Regions from separate parts of the Planococcus sp. SE5232 genome, predicted to be linked through region 3. Evidence: predicted binding sites of a transcription regulator. Region 3 holds the regulator's gene; each other region holds the start of a gene.
What was found. Region 3 encodes LexA, which represses DNA repair genes until DNA is damaged. Its sites were predicted from a motif close to CGAACATATGTTCG; they were not measured.
Positions count from the first base shown of each region.

Region 1: the regulator LexA is predicted to act here: its motif matches at 1,854-1,867, upstream of parE (DNA topoisomerase IV subunit B).
Region 2: the regulator LexA is predicted to act here: its motif matches at 2,041-2,054, upstream of uvrB (excinuclease ABC subunit UvrB).
Region 4: the regulator LexA is predicted to act here: its motif matches at 1,710-1,723, upstream of ACRC6Q_RS17940 (carbohydrate kinase).

Region 1 covers NZ_JBOGCP010000002.1:199,775-203,991, forward strand. The annotation lists gene parE (DNA topoisomerase IV subunit B) at 1-1,839, opposite strand, end outside; gene ACRC6Q_RS09820 (CoA-binding protein) at 1,959-2,372, opposite strand; gene plsY (glycerol-3-phosphate 1-O-acyltransferase PlsY) at 2,503-3,093, shown strand; gene ACRC6Q_RS09830 (HesB/YadR/YfhF family protein) at 3,116-3,406, shown strand; gene ACRC6Q_RS09835 (hypothetical protein) at 3,422-3,730, opposite strand; gene ACRC6Q_RS09840 (acyl-CoA thioesterase) at 3,714-4,154, opposite strand.
Region 2 covers NZ_JBOGCP010000005.1:78,749-82,965, forward strand. The annotation lists gene ACRC6Q_RS16150 (ABC1 kinase family protein) at 1-626, shown strand, start outside; gene ACRC6Q_RS16155 (competence protein ComK) at 889-1,443, opposite strand; gene ACRC6Q_RS16160 (IDEAL domain-containing protein) at 1,621-1,863, shown strand; gene uvrB (excinuclease ABC subunit UvrB) at 2,125-4,107, shown strand; gene uvrA (excinuclease ABC subunit UvrA) at 4,114-4,217, shown strand, end outside.
Region 3 covers NZ_JBOGCP010000001.1:1,540,086-1,544,302, forward strand. The annotation lists gene ACRC6Q_RS07190 (hypothetical protein) at 1-39, shown strand, start outside; gene ACRC6Q_RS07195 (hypothetical protein) at 103-297, shown strand; gene ACRC6Q_RS07200 (class I SAM-dependent DNA methyltransferase) at 395-1,129, shown strand; gene lexA (transcriptional repressor LexA) at 1,199-1,819, opposite strand; gene yneA (cell division suppressor protein YneA) at 1,985-2,302, shown strand; gene ACRC6Q_RS07215 (YneB family resolvase-like protein) at 2,299-2,952, shown strand; gene ACRC6Q_RS07220 (DUF896 domain-containing protein) at 3,011-3,244, shown strand; gene tkt (transketolase) at 3,333-4,217, shown strand, end outside.
Region 4 covers NZ_JBOGCP010000007.1:35,124-39,340, forward strand. The annotation lists gene ACRC6Q_RS17935 (pseudouridine-5'-phosphate glycosidase) at 1-603, opposite strand, end outside; gene ACRC6Q_RS17940 (carbohydrate kinase) at 600-1,694, opposite strand; gene ACRC6Q_RS17945 (aminopeptidase) at 1,844-3,076, shown strand; gene ACRC6Q_RS17950 (hypothetical protein) at 3,162-3,302, shown strand; gene mreBH (rod-share determining protein MreBH) at 3,480-4,217, shown strand, end outside.

The DNA of each region.
Region 1 (4,217 bases), on a different contig from region 3:
GCCGCGTTCTGCACGTGCACTGTCTTCAATCGTAACCCGGATCAACGTACGGGATTCTGGGTTCATAGTCGTTTCCCATAACTGGTCTGCGTTCATCTCACCTAAACCTTTATAGCGCTGCAGTGTATAGCCTTTACCGACTTTTTGAATCGATGCATCCAGATCCGATTCTGTCCAGGCGTAGTCGACCACTTCTTTTTTGCCGATGCCTTTGGAAACCTTGTATAGCGGCGGAAGCGCAATAAACACTTTTCCAGCCTCGATCAATGGTTTCATATACCGAAAGAAGAATGTCAGCAACAGCACTTGAATATGCGCTCCATCCGTATCTGCATCAGTCATGATGATGATTTTATTGTAGGCGATGTCGTCGATTGAAAAATCGGAAGATACCCCTCCGCCAATGGCGTGGATGATGGTTGAAATCTCTTCATTCTTCATGATTTCTTCGAGTTTCGCTTTTTCCGTGTTGACGACTTTCCCGCGCAGCGGCAGGATGGCTTGGAAGGTCCGGTCGCGCCCTTGTTTGGCAGAACCGCCGGCCGAATCTCCTTCCACCAGGTATAATTCGTTCTTCGAGGCGTTGCGGGATTGGGCAGGCGTCAATTTACCGGACAACAACGCGTCCGATTTCTTGCGCTTTTTGCCGTTTCGCGCGTCTTCGCGCGCTTTTCTGGCGGCCACTCGAGCCTGTGATGCACGAATTGCTTTTCGCACCAAAGAAGCGCTGAGATCAGCATTTTCTTCCAAGAAATACATCAATTTTTGGGACACGACTGAATCGACGATGCTTCTTGCTTCACTGGTTCCAAGCTTGCTTTTCGTCTGCCCTTCAAATTGCAGCATGCCTTCGGGGATGCGGACGGAAACGATGGCTGCCAATCCTTCGCGGATGTCGGAGCCTTCAAGGTTTTTGTCTTTTTCCTTCAGCAAGTTGATTTTTCTGGCATAGTCGTTGAAGACGCGTGTCATGGCTGCTTTTGCACCGGTTTCGTGGGTACCGCCATCGCGGGTCCGTACGTTGTTGACGAACGACAGGATCGTTTCGGAATAGCCATCGTTGAACTGGAACGAAAATTCGATCTCCATTTCGTCCTGCTGCCCTTCGATGTAGGCTACTGGATGAAGCACGTCTTTTTCCTCGTTCAGGTAAGATACAAACGCTTCAATGCCGGTTTCGTAATGAAAAATGTCCTTTGCTTCTGTCCGTTGATCGAACAATTCGATCTTCAATCCTTTCAACAGGAAAGCAGACTCGCGCAGACGTTCGGAAAGAGTTTCGTAATTGTATTTGGACACGGAGAAAATAGTTTCATCCGGCAAAAAGTGGATCATGGTGCCACTTTCTTTTGTCGAACCGATTTCTTCCAGAGTCGTGGCCGGCTTGCCGCCGTTTTCAAATCGTTGGCGGTACTTCTTGCCGTCACGGTAAATCGTCACTTCCAGAAATTCGGATAAAGCATTGACGACCGATGCACCGACGCCATGAAGGCCTCCGCTTGTCTTATAGCCGCCCTGGCCGAATTTTCCTCCGGCATGGAGAACCGTCAGAATCACTTCTGGAGTGGGTTTTCCGCTTCGGTGCATTCCTGTAGGCATGCCGCGTCCATAATCCCGGACACTGATGCTGTTGTCTTCATGGATGGTTACAGTAATTCTGTCCCCGTATCCTGCAAGCGCTTCATCGACCGAGTTATCGACAATCTCATAGACCAAGTGGTGAAGCCCGCGTGTATCCGTCGAACCGATATACATCCCCGGACGCTTTCTAACGGCATCTAAGCCTTCGAGTACCTGAATTGCTTCTTCGTTGTATGCCGTATTTTGAATTTTAGCCATCTAATTCCCTCCAACAAACATTTGTTCGCATAATAATCTCTCTTAATCGTATTCTATTTTGTAGGCATCTGTCAAACTTCATAGAAAAAGAGCGCTGAGCGCCCTTTAGCAGTAATGCCTTATTTCAGAATGGCGTGTTCCACTTTGATGCAACGGTCCATAATGACTGTGTAACCTGCATCAGCCAAGCGATTGAATACGTCTTCATCAACTACATTTAATTGTGTCCAGAACACTGGACAATCGATTTTCATGAACTCTTCAGCGATATCTTCTAGAAACTCACTTCGCCGGAAAACATTGACGATATCCACTTTTTCTGGAATCTCACTCAAAGAAGCGTAACTTTTTTCACCCAGCACAGTATCTGCTTGCGGATTGACTGGGATGATGCGGTAACCGGCACGTTGCATGGATTGCGAGACGATATGGGAAGTTCGGCTCGGATTCGGACTGAGGCCAATTACAGCAATTGTTTTCGCATTGTCGAGTACGTTTTTGATTTCTTCACGGCTAGGATTGTTCAAGATCATCACCTGTCCTTTTTATTCTATCATACACGAATTCGTCCTGCCTGTTGAATAATTTGCCATCTATTGTTCAAAGAACTTCAGTCATGGTAAACTGATACTACAAAATAAGGTTGTTTTAAAGGAGTTCATGATGACTATACTGCTTCCCATTCTACTCGCTTACCTGCTCGGCTCGATTCCGTCTGCCTTATGGGTCGGGAAACTATTTTACAACACGGACATCCGCACACAAGGAAGCGGAAATTTAGGCGCTACCAACACATTCCGGACCCTCGGGAAGAAAGCCGGAATTGCTGTCACGCTGCTGGATATCCTGAAAGGAACGGCTGCAACGCTGATTCCCCTCTATATCGCAACTGACATTCATCCGCTGCTGCTTGGAGTTCTTGCAGTCATTGGCCACATCTATCCGGTGTTCGCTAAATTCAAAGGCGGCAAAGCAGTTGCGACATCAGGCGGTATCCTTCTTGGCTATCAATGGCCATTGTTTATCATGGCGGTGGCAGTGCTGCTCATCGCTTTGAAGATCACGAAAATGGTGTCGTTGTCGTCTATTATCCTGGCTGTCGTTTTCATCATCTATACGACTTTTTATGGGATCTACACGGGAGATTACCTGTTTATGATTGTCATCTACATTCTGGCTTTGTTCATCATTTTCCGCCATCGTGCCAATATTTCCCGGATCCGAGCCGGAACTGAGCCAAAAATCAACTGGTAAACCCAGTGGAAGGACGTGTGATATGCAGATTAACATCAGTCAAGACGCACTCGATTGGTTTAAAGAAGAAATGGAAGTGGCTCCGGGAGAAGCAGTTCGCTTTTTCGTCCGCTACGGCGGTTCCAGCAAGCTGCAGCCTGGATTTTCATTGGGTGTAACCAAAGATCAGCCGTATGAAATGGCTGTCCAGGTGGAACAGGACCAAGTCACCTACTTTATTGAACAAACCGATGTCTGGTATTTTGATGGCCACAATCTACAGGTCAGCGTCAATGATGACTTACACGAACTTGATTATTCATATACAAAATAAAAAAGCATGAATAATTCATGCTTTTTTATTTTGCAGTTTATTCAGTTGCTCCAGTTGGCCTTCATTTTGCAGGATTGCTTTTTGGCGATCGCCGAACAAGTCAAAATGGGGGTAATTGCCGCGCAAATCCATCCACTCACGGTGCAGACCGTACTGCTTGCCCCATGTCTCCAGCTTATCCAAGTCGCAGCAACCGACTTTGGTGACCGTACTGCATCCCGGAAAGCGCTCATCCACCCAGTAATGGGTCAAAAATGAAATCTGTCCGTTGGCGACTCCCTGTTTCCAGCGCTCCAGCTCGTCCCGCTTAATTCCGAACGCCATCGGCAGCCTGCTTTTTGATCTCTTCGTATTTCTCATGCCATTCCGGATAGATTTTCTTGATGGAAACCGGACGGAACGACTCTTTTTTGACTACTACATGCTCGGATGTTGCGGTTGCGGCAATCGCACCGTCTTCATGGACGATTTCGTAGCCGTATTTGGTCCGCAGGCGTCCGTGTTCCTCCACCCAGGTTCGGACATAGGCTTTCTGTCCATAACGGAGAGCCGCTTTATATTGAATGGAAATATCGGTCACAGGAGACAAGTAGCCATCTTTCTCCATGCCCGCATACGTGAATCCCAAGTCTTCGATCAGTTTGGTGCGGCCGATTTCCAGCCAAATAATATAGTTGGCATGATAGACAACCCCCATTTGATCGGTTTCCGCGTAACGGATTTCTATTTCTTTTTCGCTTATGTACATGTCCATTTCACCTCTTTACCAGTATACAAGATATTTCTTCTTTATATAACAGAAAAGGCTACC
Region 2 (4,217 bases), on a different contig from region 3:
TGGACTCGTTGGAAGAGTTGCGGTTCTTGTTGCCACAAGCAGATCGCGCAGTTCTCGGCGACGCCATTTCCCGGCTCGTAGCGGCCTATGAGTCCAACGAGCTGTCGCAGATGGACAGCTTTGTGGTGGAGCGACTGCTTAACGACATGCAGGAAATCGTCCGGACCCAGCCGGTTCAATTACCGGCGGAATTCGCCTTTTTCGGCCGGGCTGCTTCCATTTTTGTCGGCGTCCTGCATGTACTGGACCCGAATGTGGATCTATTGGCTCTGGCTCGTCCACGAATATTGGAATGGGCTTCCTCGCAGAAAGAAGGCAAAGGAATCTTCGGTAAAGAAGATGTCCTGCGCTGGGTATTGAACGCTACCGGACCGCTGCGTGTGCTGCCGCAGAAAGTCATTAATTACCTGGAAGAGCCGGAACGTCTCCGCCGCTATTACGAAAATCGCGACGGGCGTGAACGCGAATACCGGCGCGACTTGCAATCACGTATGTTTGCAGGAATTTTCACCATCCTGTCATTCACCGGTATTTCTGTATCGGTCTGGTTTTGGAATGAACCTTACCTATGGGTGTCATCGGTATTTTTTGTGGGCTCTTTATGGGTGTATCGATCGATTAAATAGGAATGGACAAGCTCCTTTATGGTGTAGAATTTGGCCAATGAAAAAAGAGTTTCCGCCTGAAGTCATTTAACCTGACTGTGGCTGGAGACTCTTTTTTGTGCTGTTCGATGTACGGGAATCTGATTTATGTACAACCTAGAGAAATAGGAGCGGACAGAATTGAAGGAGACGACGGTCCATATGCAGAATCGCCATAGGAAGAGGCTGTGCGGCAATGGGGGTGAAAATATTTTAGGAAGATTTTCGTGGTGTGAAAAAACACTTAATCACGTGGCTGCTGTTTCCGCGGTGGAAAGGTCCGTTTCGTTACATAGGCCATTGGATGATTGTGGACTCGTTGCGCCTTCTTGAAATAGCGGCGGAGTGAACCGGCAAAAGAGTGCTGGTTACGCAAGGCAATGGGTGATACGTCCAAATAAACCGTTTCGCTGTTGCTTAAATAAATGATACTGCCTTTGCCGCTGCTGTCACTTTCGATCAGATCGACGGCGTCATAATTGAACCAGACACATTCCTTGTTCTTTGGAGAGTGGGTCGGGAAGAAAATCAGTGGGTTGCCGTAATACTCGCCGATAATGATAGGGGGTTTATGTTTTACGCCGACTGCTTTTTGGGCATAGAGTGTAGCACTTTCAAGTGAAGCGCGATAGAAACGGCAGGAAGTGGTCACTGTTTTATAAACCGCCTCTTCAACCACTAACTCGCTTCGGTCTTCAATCACTCGCATCCATGTGCGGTGGCCATCCGTATAGGGTAAAAGAGCATACGTATTTGCACAGATGGTATACGAGAACGGTCTATGATTCTTTTTGCTCATGAAAAATAACCCCCTTAATTTACTTTACATACCTTATTATAATAAAAAATGGAAATTTCGCAATGCTCATTAGATTGAAAATAAAATTTTTTCTATTTCATCGGAATTTTCAAATAAATCTTGATTTATTCTATACCGCTAATGTATACTAATGAAAAGCATTCGGGGTGAGGAAGAATGGAAAACTATTATTCTTATGCTGATTTCATGAAAGCGATGGCTCAAACAAAAAAAATCACGGAAGCGGAAAAACTGCTGAACGATATTTATTTAGATCTGTTCTTAAAGCATGTACACCGTTCTCAGCAGGAAGCACAGCTTATGACCCTTATCGACGAAGCCCTGGATAATCATGACCAAAAAGCATTCACCATATATGCTGCTCAACTACAAACTTTAAAGCACGAAGAAACTGAATAAATGGCTGTCTTGAAATAGCCGGGGAAAGGGGAGTCAGGTTAAATCTGACTCCCCTTTTTTCTGTCTGTAATAATAGAAAAACTCCTGGGTTGGATGCACGCATTCCTTTTTTTAAACGGCAGTTTACCATTCTATACTGGCCAGCTTAAGTGCATTTTTTCATTTACTTTCATATAAAAAACATACGTTCGCTTTTTGTTAGTGGTTTTTTAGGGCATATGGTAAAGTAGAAGTAATGAAATAACGGAAGGACGTCTTAATATGAAACAGGAATTTAATCTTCAAGCACCTTATGAACCGGCCGGCGATCAGCCTCATGCCATTGCCGAACTGACGCAGGGCATCATCAACGGCAAGCGCTGTCAGACCCTGCTGGGAGCTACAGGTACAGGTAAAACCTACACGATGTCGAATGTCATCCAACAGGTGAAAAAACCGACACTCGTCATGGCCCACAATAAAACACTGGCTGGCCAGCTCTACAGCGAATTCAAGGAGTTCTTTCCTGATAACGCAGTTGAGTATTTTGTCAGTTATTACGATTATTATCAGCCGGAGGCCTACGTGCCCCAATCGGATACTTTCATCGAAAAAGATGCCAGCATCAATGATGAAATCGATAAGCTGCGACACTCCGCCACCAGTTCTTTGTTTGAGCGGGACGATGTCATCGTCATCGCATCCGTTTCCTGCATCTACGGGCTCGGTTCGCCTAAAGAATACCGTGAACTGGTCGTTTCCCTGCGCAAAGGGATGGAGATTGAACGCAATCAGCTGTTGAGAAAGTTAGTGGATGTTCAATATGAGCGCAACGACATCAATTTCATTCGCGGTACATTCCGGGTTCGTGGAGATGTGGTTGAAATTTTCCCGGCATCACGCGATGAAAGATGCCTGCGCGTCGAATTTTTTGGTGATGAAATCGATCGTATCCGCGAAGTGGATGCCTTGACTGGTGAAATTATCGGTGAACGCGAACATGTTGCCATTTTCCCAGCATCCCACTTCGTCACGCGCGAAGACAAAATGATCAAGGCGATTGCAAATATTGAAGAGGAATTGGAAGCGCGCCTGAAAGAAATGCGCGCGGAAGACAAATTGCTGGAAGCACAGCGCCTCGAACAGCGCACGCGTTACGATCTGGAGATGATGCGGGAAATGGGCTTTTGCTCCGGCATCGAAAACTATTCCCGCCATTTGACGCTTCGTCCGGCGGGTGCCCAACCTTATACATTGATCGATTACTTCCCGGAAGACTTTCTTTTGGTCGTAGACGAAAGCCATGTGACCTTGCCGCAAGTGCGCGGGATGTTCAATGGTGACCAGGCAAGGAAAAAAGTGTTGGTGGATTACGGTTTCAGACTGCCTTCGGCTATGGATAACCGTCCGTTGACATTCGACGAATTTGAAGAACATATCAGCCAGGCGGTCTTTGTTTCGGCGACGCCTGGACCTTATGAAATGGAGCATACACCGGAGATGGTGGAACAGATCATCCGGCCGACCGGCTTGCTTGATCCGACCATCGAAATCCGGCCGATTGAAGGACAGATAGACGACTTAATGTATGAAATCCGACAGCGTGCGGAAAATAATGAGCGGGTCCTGGTGACGACCTTGACCAAGAAGATGTCGGAAGACTTAACAGCTTATTTGAAAGATGCCGGCATCAAAGTCAATTATCTGCACTCTGAGATCAAGACCCTCGAACGGATTGAAATCATCCGGGAGCTGCGGATGGGAGTTTACGATGTGCTGGTCGGCATCAACCTGTTGCGTGAAGGTTTGGATATTCCGGAAGTTTCATTGGTGACCATTCTGGATGCCGATAAAGAAGGATTCTTGCGTTCAGAACGTGCATTGATCCAAACGATGGGCCGAGCAGCCAGAAACGCAAATGGCCACGTCATCATGTATGCTGATAGAGTGACGGATTCCATGCAGAAAGCGATGGATGAAACGACGCGCCGCCGCACGATTCAAGCGGACTATAATGAAAAACATGGCATTACGCCAATTACCATACAGAAGAAAATCCGTGACGTCATCCGCGCAACTGCCGCAGCGGAAGAGACGGAAGAATATGTTTCAAAAGCAGTATCCGGCAAAAAACTCAACAAAGAAGATCGCATGAAGCTGGTGACCTTGCTTGAAACGGAAATGAAGGAAGCGGCCAAAGCACTTGATTTCGAACGCGCTGCAGAACTGCGTGATACAGTGCTTGAATTGAAAGCGGAAGGATGATGGAAGTTGAAGAATCAGGAAATACGGATACAGGGCGCACGTGCGCATAATTTAAAGAACATCGACGTTGTCATTCCGCGTGACAAGCTTGTCGTCATGACCGGGCTGTC
Region 3 (4,217 bases):
AAAGTCATTGTTTATAAGGAATTATATAAACAGCAATAATATTATATGTATGATAGACTGTTTCACGAAGACAAAGTAAATAGCTAGAAGGAGGCCATTGTTATGAAGTCGTTTCAAGTAGAATTTAATTTTGATGAGGGAAATACATTTATTCATAACGTCCAGGCAGTAGATAAAGAGTCGGCATTGAGCAAAATCCCTTCCAATGGTACTTATGAAATTTCTGATACGGAAACGGGTAATATTTATCGCATCACCATCAATTTGGTTAAATATATAAAAGTCAGTGAATTATAGAAGATTTCTTCTCTATGAGCTGCGCGGAAGGTGCTGCTTATGCAGCATCTTTTTTTGAGCTAAAACGTAACTGTAAATCGAATTATGGAGGGATACAATGAAATACGAAGGGTCAAGTGCATACGAAGAAAAAGATTTTTTAGAAAGTTTCCTGCAAAGAAGAAATCGGCTTGAAAGTCCTAACAACAGCATTGAAAAGCCGGTCATCTATGAACTGCTGGGAGCATTCCAAAATAAGCGGGTACTGGATCTGGGGTGCGGAGATGCCTTGTTCGGAAAAGAGCTGCTGGAGTCTGGAGCTCTGCACTATCATGGAGTGGAAGGATCGGAACAAATGTGCAGATTGGCATCAGTAAACTTAAAAGGTTTAGAGGCTCAGATTACAAGATCTAAGATGGAAGCATTCAATTTTCCGGAAAGTCAATATGATCTTGTCGTTTCACGCTTAGTGATGCATTATTTGTCCGAAGTGGACCAATTATTTCAAAACATCTATAAGTCGTTGAAAGACAACGGGAGATTTGTGTTTAGTGTTCAGCATCCGCTGACGACTTCTTCTTTTGAAAGCAAAAAATCTGGTGAAAGAAGAGGCAGTTGGATTGTAGATGAATATTTCGAAGAAGGGGAGCGGCAGGAACCGTGGATCGATAAAATAGTGGTGAAACATCATCGAACCATCGAAAGTTATTTCTCGGCACTTACACGGGCGGGATTTACAGTTACTGGTCTGCAGGAAGGGAAGCCGAAACCTCAGTACTTCGAAGATGAACAGGAGTACATTAGAAGAAAAAGAATTCCTGTAATTTTAGCGTTCAGTTGCATGAAACGGTAAACCGGAAGTCAAGTTTACATAATAAAAATACAAACAAAAACCACCGGGAAATTTCCCGGTGGTTTTTGTTTAATGGATTTGGCGATAAACTCCTACGACTTTACCCAGAATCGAAACTTGATCCACGATGATTGGATCCATCGATGAATTCTCCGGCTGTAGGCGGAAGTAACTCTCTTCGCGGAAGAAACGTTTAACTGTTGCTTCGTCTTCCGCAGTCATCGCGACAACAATATCTCCGTTATTAGCAGTTTGCTGCTGCTTCACAATGACATAATCACCATTTAAAATTCCAGCTTCAATCATACTTTCACCCATGATTTCCAACATGAAGATGTGATCATCTTCTGTGCCATAGCTTTGGGGAAGAGGGAAGTATTCTTCTACATTTTCAATTGCCGTAATCGGGATACCGGCAGTTACCTTACCGATTAACGGGACGTGTAATACAGGACTTTTATCAATAAGCGCTTCATCAGTGCTGATAACTTCAATTGCTCTTGGTTTTGTTGGATCGCGGCGGATCAGGCCTTTGCTTTCAAGACGAGCTAGATGGCCGTGTACGGTCGAACTGGATGCAAGACCGACTGCCTCCCCGATTTCACGCACGGATGGCGGGTAGCCTTTCAAGCGGACTTCTTCTTTTATAAACGACAATATGTCTTCTTGGCGTTTGGATACTTTTTTCAACAGTTTCACCTCATTTGAGTAATACTACTTGATTTCTACCAATAGTATACCAACTCGGGCTGTGAAATGCAAACATAGGTTCGAATTTTATTCTTGACAAAAACACCTGTTCGCATTAATATGAGAACATACATTCCGAACACTCATTCCCAGGAGGCGATTTATTTGACGATCATCCGACAAAATTCTTACTTAATCTTGTTTTTTGCTTTAATTATGGTGTTTACTTTTTATGCGATCCTGTCCCATAATACAAACAGTGCACAAATGAGCCAAGTTGAAATAGAAGAAGGCGACACACTCTGGACATTAGCAGAATCGTTCAGTGGCACTACCCCCCATCACGAATGGATAGAAGAGATTATGAAAGAGAATAACCTTTCAACTTCTAAAATCATCGCCGGGCAATCCCTCAAGATTCCCAGTGATCATTTAAGATTTGCTCCTGATGAGACCAGTAAATTTGCAGGTGATGCTGAATGAAGAAAAACGCATTAATTTATTGCCGTGTCAGCACGACCAAAGATACACAGGAATCTTCCTTAGAGAGACAGGAAGAAGAACTGATGAAGTTTGCGTTTGAACAATCCTATAAAGTAGATGGTGTTTTTACCGATCAGCACAGCGGCTACGAGATGGATCGCGATGGCCTGTTGGAAATGCTGAACAGCATTAAGACTGATAAAGTCGATGCTGTGTTCATACAGGATGAAACACGCCTAGGCCGGGGCCATGCGCGCATCGCGCTATTGCATGTGATGAAAAAGTACGGAGTAGATGTTTATACGTTATCAGATCGTGGTCCGATTTCATTAAACGACATGGATGACATGGTACTTGAAATTCTAGCGATTGTAGAAGAATATCAGCGCAAAATACATAATGCCAAAATCAAACGTGGCATGAAACGCGCTGTAGAAAACGGTTATAAACCAGAGAAGAATCTGAAAGGGAAAGGCAATCCCGACGGGCGGGAACGTCTCGATCTCCCTATTGATCAGATTGTAAGCTTGAAGACCAATGGCCTGACTTTCAGTGAAATCGCTGTTACGTTGCAGGGATTCGGATATCAGGCGAGCAAAGCGACGGTCCATCGCCGTTATAAAGAGTATGAAAAGCTGATGGAAGACTAAACCATTGCAGAAACCTGACTTTTTTTGTACCATATGAAAAGAAGAAAGGTGGATGTCTATGTTATCACCAGACAAATTAAGTCGTATAAACCAATTATCACGCCAGTCGAAAACGACAGGCTTGTCAAAGGAAGAAGCTAAAGAACAATCTTCATTACGTGAGGAATATTTACAGACTTTCCGTAAGACAATGCGTGGCACAATCGAAAATGTAAAAGTGATAGACCCGGAAGGAAATGATGTAACTCCTGAAAAGGTCAAAAATATTCGAGAGAATAAGTATTTGAATTAAATACTTATTCTCTTTTTTATTGTATTCTTTACTATTGTTGACTAAACTAGAAAGGGATTAAATTTTTTGTTTGAGAGAGGATGTTACTATGTCAACCCACGCAGACCAACTTGCAGTGACAACAATTCGTACACTTTCCATCGATGCAATCGAAAAAGCAAATTCTGGCCATCCAGGATTGCCAATGGGCGCAGCTCCAATGGCGTATACATTGTGGACAAAACACATGAACCATAACCCGAAAAACCCGGACTGGTTTAACCGTGACCGTTTTGTGTTATCGGCAGGACATGGTTCCATGCTTCTATACAGCCTTCTTCACTTGAGCGGCTATGGTTTGGAAATGGATGAAATCAAAAATTTCCGCCAATGGGATTCGAAAACACCAGGACATCCTGAATACGGCCACACTACAGGCGTTGAAGCAACGACCGGACCACTCGGCCAAGGAATTGGCATGGCAGTTGGTATGGCGATGGCTGAACGTCACTTAGCAGCTACTTATAATAAAGATGAGATGAACATCGTAGATCACAACACATTCGCTTTGTGCGGTGATGGAGATTTGATGGAAGGCGTGGCGGGAGAAGCCATTTCCCTTGCCGGCCATCTAAAATTAAATAAATTGGTTGTATTGTATGATAGCAACGACATTTCATTGGACGGGCCACTTGGCAAAAGTTTCTCTGAAAACGTTCAAAAGCGTTTTGAATCATATGGATGGAATTACTTGCGCGTAGATGATGGCAATGTATTGGACGACTTGTCCGCAAAAATTGCACAAGCCAAGGAATCTTCAGACAAGCCGACATTGATTGAAGTCAAAACCGTTATCGGTTACGGAGCTCCAAATAAATCCGGTAAAGCGGATGCACACGGCGCACCTCTGGGCGAAGATGAAATGAAATTGGTGAAAGAATATTACGAATGGACATTCGATCAGGATTTCCACGTGCCGGAAGAAGTTTATGAA
Region 4 (4,217 bases), on a different contig from region 3:
GCGGAACGTCAGGTCAAAACCGCTTGAGCGGGTATAGAATGCAGGCATTACATCTGTTTGGTAGCCAATGACCGGAACACCTTTGGTCTCTAGATACTCCAATGTCAGGCCGATATCCAGAATCGACTTTGCCCCAGCGCAAACGACAGCGACTCCAGTGTTCGACAGTTCTTCCAAATCTGCCGAAATGTCCATCGTCGTCTCAGCGCCTCTGTGCACCCCGCCGATGCCGCCTGTAGCGAAAACGCGGATGCCTGCAAGTTCCGCACAGATCATCGTTGCTGCGACGGTTGTCGCGCCGATTTTTTTGGTTGCGATCAATTGGCCGATATCTCTTCTTGATACTTTGGAAACCCCTGGAGTATTGCCGAGCATTTCCAATTCTTCCTCGGACAAGCCGATTTTGATCTTGCCATCCATAATTGCGATGGTTGCAGGAACTGCTCCATTATCGCGAATAATCTGCTCTACCACACGGGCTGTCTCAACATTCTGTGGATATGGCATGCCATGGGAGATAATTGTGGATTCGAGTGCCACAATCGGTTTTTTGTCCTCTAGTGCTTGTTGTACTTCAGTTGAATAGGAAATCATTGATGTCATTGTAATTCCTCCAGTTCTTTTTGTAATAGTATGGCTGTCAGTTCATGACGGACAGTGGCATTGCTTTCCAGGGTCTTTGCTGCATTGACCATGCCTGAATGGATGACGGATTCAAATTCCTTGCCATCCATGACGCTGTGGACGATGGCACTGGAAAATGCATCTCCTGCTCCTGTCACATCGGCAACATGATCGACTTGCATGGCATGGTAATGGCGGATGCCCTCAGAATTGCCGGCTATCGCTCCATCTTTTCCTCCTGTGATGACCACAGCTTCCGCTCCTTGATCCAAAAGCTGCTGCGCTGCCTTATGCCAGTCATCCATTGATTCGATAGGTATTTGTAGAAACTTGCTTGCTTCGTCGCGGTTCAAGATCAGCCAGCTGATGCCTGCCAAATCTTTGCCCAGCCGATCCATTTTTGGAGCGGATACCGGGATGACAGCGAGCGGAATTTTATTGGCCAGTGCCAACTGCCGAACATATTCCACTGTTTCAAGTGGACAGTTCAAATCGATGACAAGAAAAGCAGCTGACAATAACGTGCTGTCATTTTTAGAGATATGGTCCGGTGTCAGGGAATCGTAGATTTTCATATCAGCCATCGCCAGCAGCATCTCACCATCCGGTTCCAAAATCGCTGTATAGGTTCCTGTCGAAAGCCCGTCCATGGCTTTTGTCAATTCAGTCGACATGAAAGGGCTCGAAGCCGCTTCAATCAAATTCCACTCAGGATCATTGCCGACAATCGACAGCAGCTTGACGGAATGGCCGAGGCGTCCCAAGTTTTCTGCAACGTTCCTTGCAACTCCACCGACACTTCCGGAAACGGAAGCTGGATTTGAGGTCCCCATCTGCGCCGGCCGATCCATGAGAAACTTTCTGTCGACATTGGCACCTCCGATGCTAATAACCGTTTTTTCTTCCGGCAATACGTAAGCCCGCCCCAAAATTTTTCCTTGCCGCATGAGATTCGAGATGAAATTGGCCAATGAAGGCCTGGACATATTCAAGCGTTCCGCCATTTCCTGCTGGGACAAATACGGATTGCGGCGGATCAATTCCAACACTTCCACTTCTTTCTGGTTCATTTCAACACCTCCGTCCAAACATTTGTTTAAATCATAAACTTTTATAATAAAAAATGCAAGTGAAAATATTATTTCGAATATCGTTATAAATGATTGCAGGGTGTGATTGAAAATTGCTACTATAAGAAGTGATGAGAGGAGAGATTTATTTGACATCTTTTAATGAGAAATTAGCCCGCTATGCGGAATTGGCTGTAAAAGTGGGAGTAAATATTCAACCCGGCCAGCAACTTTATATCGCTGCTGCCATTGAGGCGGCACCTTTGGTTCGTTTAATTACGCAAAAGGCTTATGAATCAGGGGCCAAACAAGTCTATGTCGACTGGAATGACGACGCTGTTTCGCGCCTGCGTTTTGAATTAGCTCCGGAAGATTCGTTTTCTGATTATCCTGCATGGAAAGTACAGGAACGTGAACAATTGGCTGAACAAGGCGCCGCTTTCATCAGTGTTGTGTCCCAAAGCCCGGATCTATTGTCGGGAATCGACTCGAAACGCATCGCTGCTTCACAAAAAGCGACGGGACAGGCATTGAGCAAATATCGCCAATACGTCCAATCAGATAAAATCAGCTGGACTGTCATTGCCGCGCCTTCTGAGAAATGGGCAGCTAAAGTCTTTCCGGATGTACCGGCAGACCAACAGATCGATACCTTATGGGATGCTATTTTTAAAGCAGTCCGCGCAGATCTTGATCAGCCGATTGAAGCATGGACGGAGCATGACCGTTTGCTTCACACGAAAGTCGATTACCTGAACGGCAAAAAGTATGCGAAACTGCATTACACGTCACCAAAGACTGACTTGGAAGTCGCTCTTCCTGATGGCCACTTATGGTGTGGAGCCGGATCCATCAATGAAAAAGGCGATCCTTTCATGGCCAATATGCCAACAGAAGAAGTTTTCACTGTCCCACATAAAACGGGTGTCAACGGCTATGTTTCCAGTACAAAACCACTGAGCTATGGCGGAAACATCATCGACGATTTTAAAGTGACATTCGAGAACGGGAAAATCGTTGAAGTGACAGCTGCTCAAGGTGAAGAAGTCCTAAAGCAACTTGTTGCAACAGATGAAGGTTCACATTTCCTGGGCGAAGTGGCATTGGTGCCTCATCAGTCGCCGATTTCCGATTCAAACATTTTATTCTACAATACGCTGTTCGATGAAAATGCTTCAAACCATTTCGCTATCGGAAGCGCTTACGCTTTTTGTATCGAAGGCGGAAAAACCATGTCTCAGGATGAGCTATTGAAAAACGGCTTGAACCAAAGCATCACGCATGTCGACTTCATGGTAGGGTCTTCCGAAATGGACATCGACGGCGTCTTGGAAGACGGCACCCGTGAACCGATTTTCCGCGGCGGCAACTGGGCATTCTAAGTATCGATAATTCGACACTTATTTTTTCCGGCAGAATCATGTATACTAAATATTGATAATTACAGTTTAGAGAGGAGTTATCATTATGTTTTATGGTGTTACTGTCGTACTCGGCTTCATGGCCGTAATTTTCATGTTTTTCTTCACGCTTCTTCATTTCCTTGGAAAAGAGCTTCACACGCACGATGCAGAGCATGTAGATCCAATGCCTGAAAAAAAATACTGAGCGATAAAAAACGGCTTCTTCACTGAAGCCGTTTTTTTCAGCTCCATAAGCCATACCATAATTAATTTTTTTATCCATTTCCCTTGTACTTTAGGTCCCTTCGGCTCTTTCGCTTGATCTTCTATAATGTTAGAATCCAAACTAGTCAGCGTCTTTATTCATAGGAGGAATTCACGTATGTTTTCTGCAATAGATATTGGTATCGATTTAGGAACTGCAAATATATTGGTTTACACGAAATCAAAAGGCATCATTATAAACGAGCCCTCGGTGGTTGCCCTGGATGCGAAAACACGGGCTGTTCTGGCCATCGGCGACGAGGCAAAAGCGATGCTCGGCAAAGCTCCCGATTCCATCCTCGTCATCCGCCCCTTGAAAGATGGCGTCATTGCAGATTTCGATGTTACACGGGACCTGTTGAAAATTATTATGCAAAGAGCCGCAAAACAGCTCGGAAGTGCTTTTCGCAAGCCCAATGTCATGGTTTGTACGCCTTCTGGAGCGACTACGGTTGAACGCCGCGCTATTCACGATGCCGTGAAGCAAAGCGGAGCCAAAACCGTCCACTTGATTGAAGAAACAGTGGCTGCCGCAATTGGAGCCGAACTGCCGATCAGTGAACCGGTCGCAAGCGTTATCGTGGATATCGGCGGCGGCACAACGGAAGTCGGCATCATCTCTTTTGGTGGAGTCGTTTCATCCAATACTGTCAAAGTTGCAGGTGACCGCATGGATGAAGACATTATTCATTACGTCCGGAAACAGTATAATGTCCTAATCGGTGAACGCACCGCTGAAAATATTAAAAAGGAAATTGGCTATGCACCCGTTCCCCACGAAGCCGAAAACATGGAAATCCGGGGCCGCGACATCATGACGGGCTTGCCGAAAACCATCAACTTGAGCTCGCTTGAA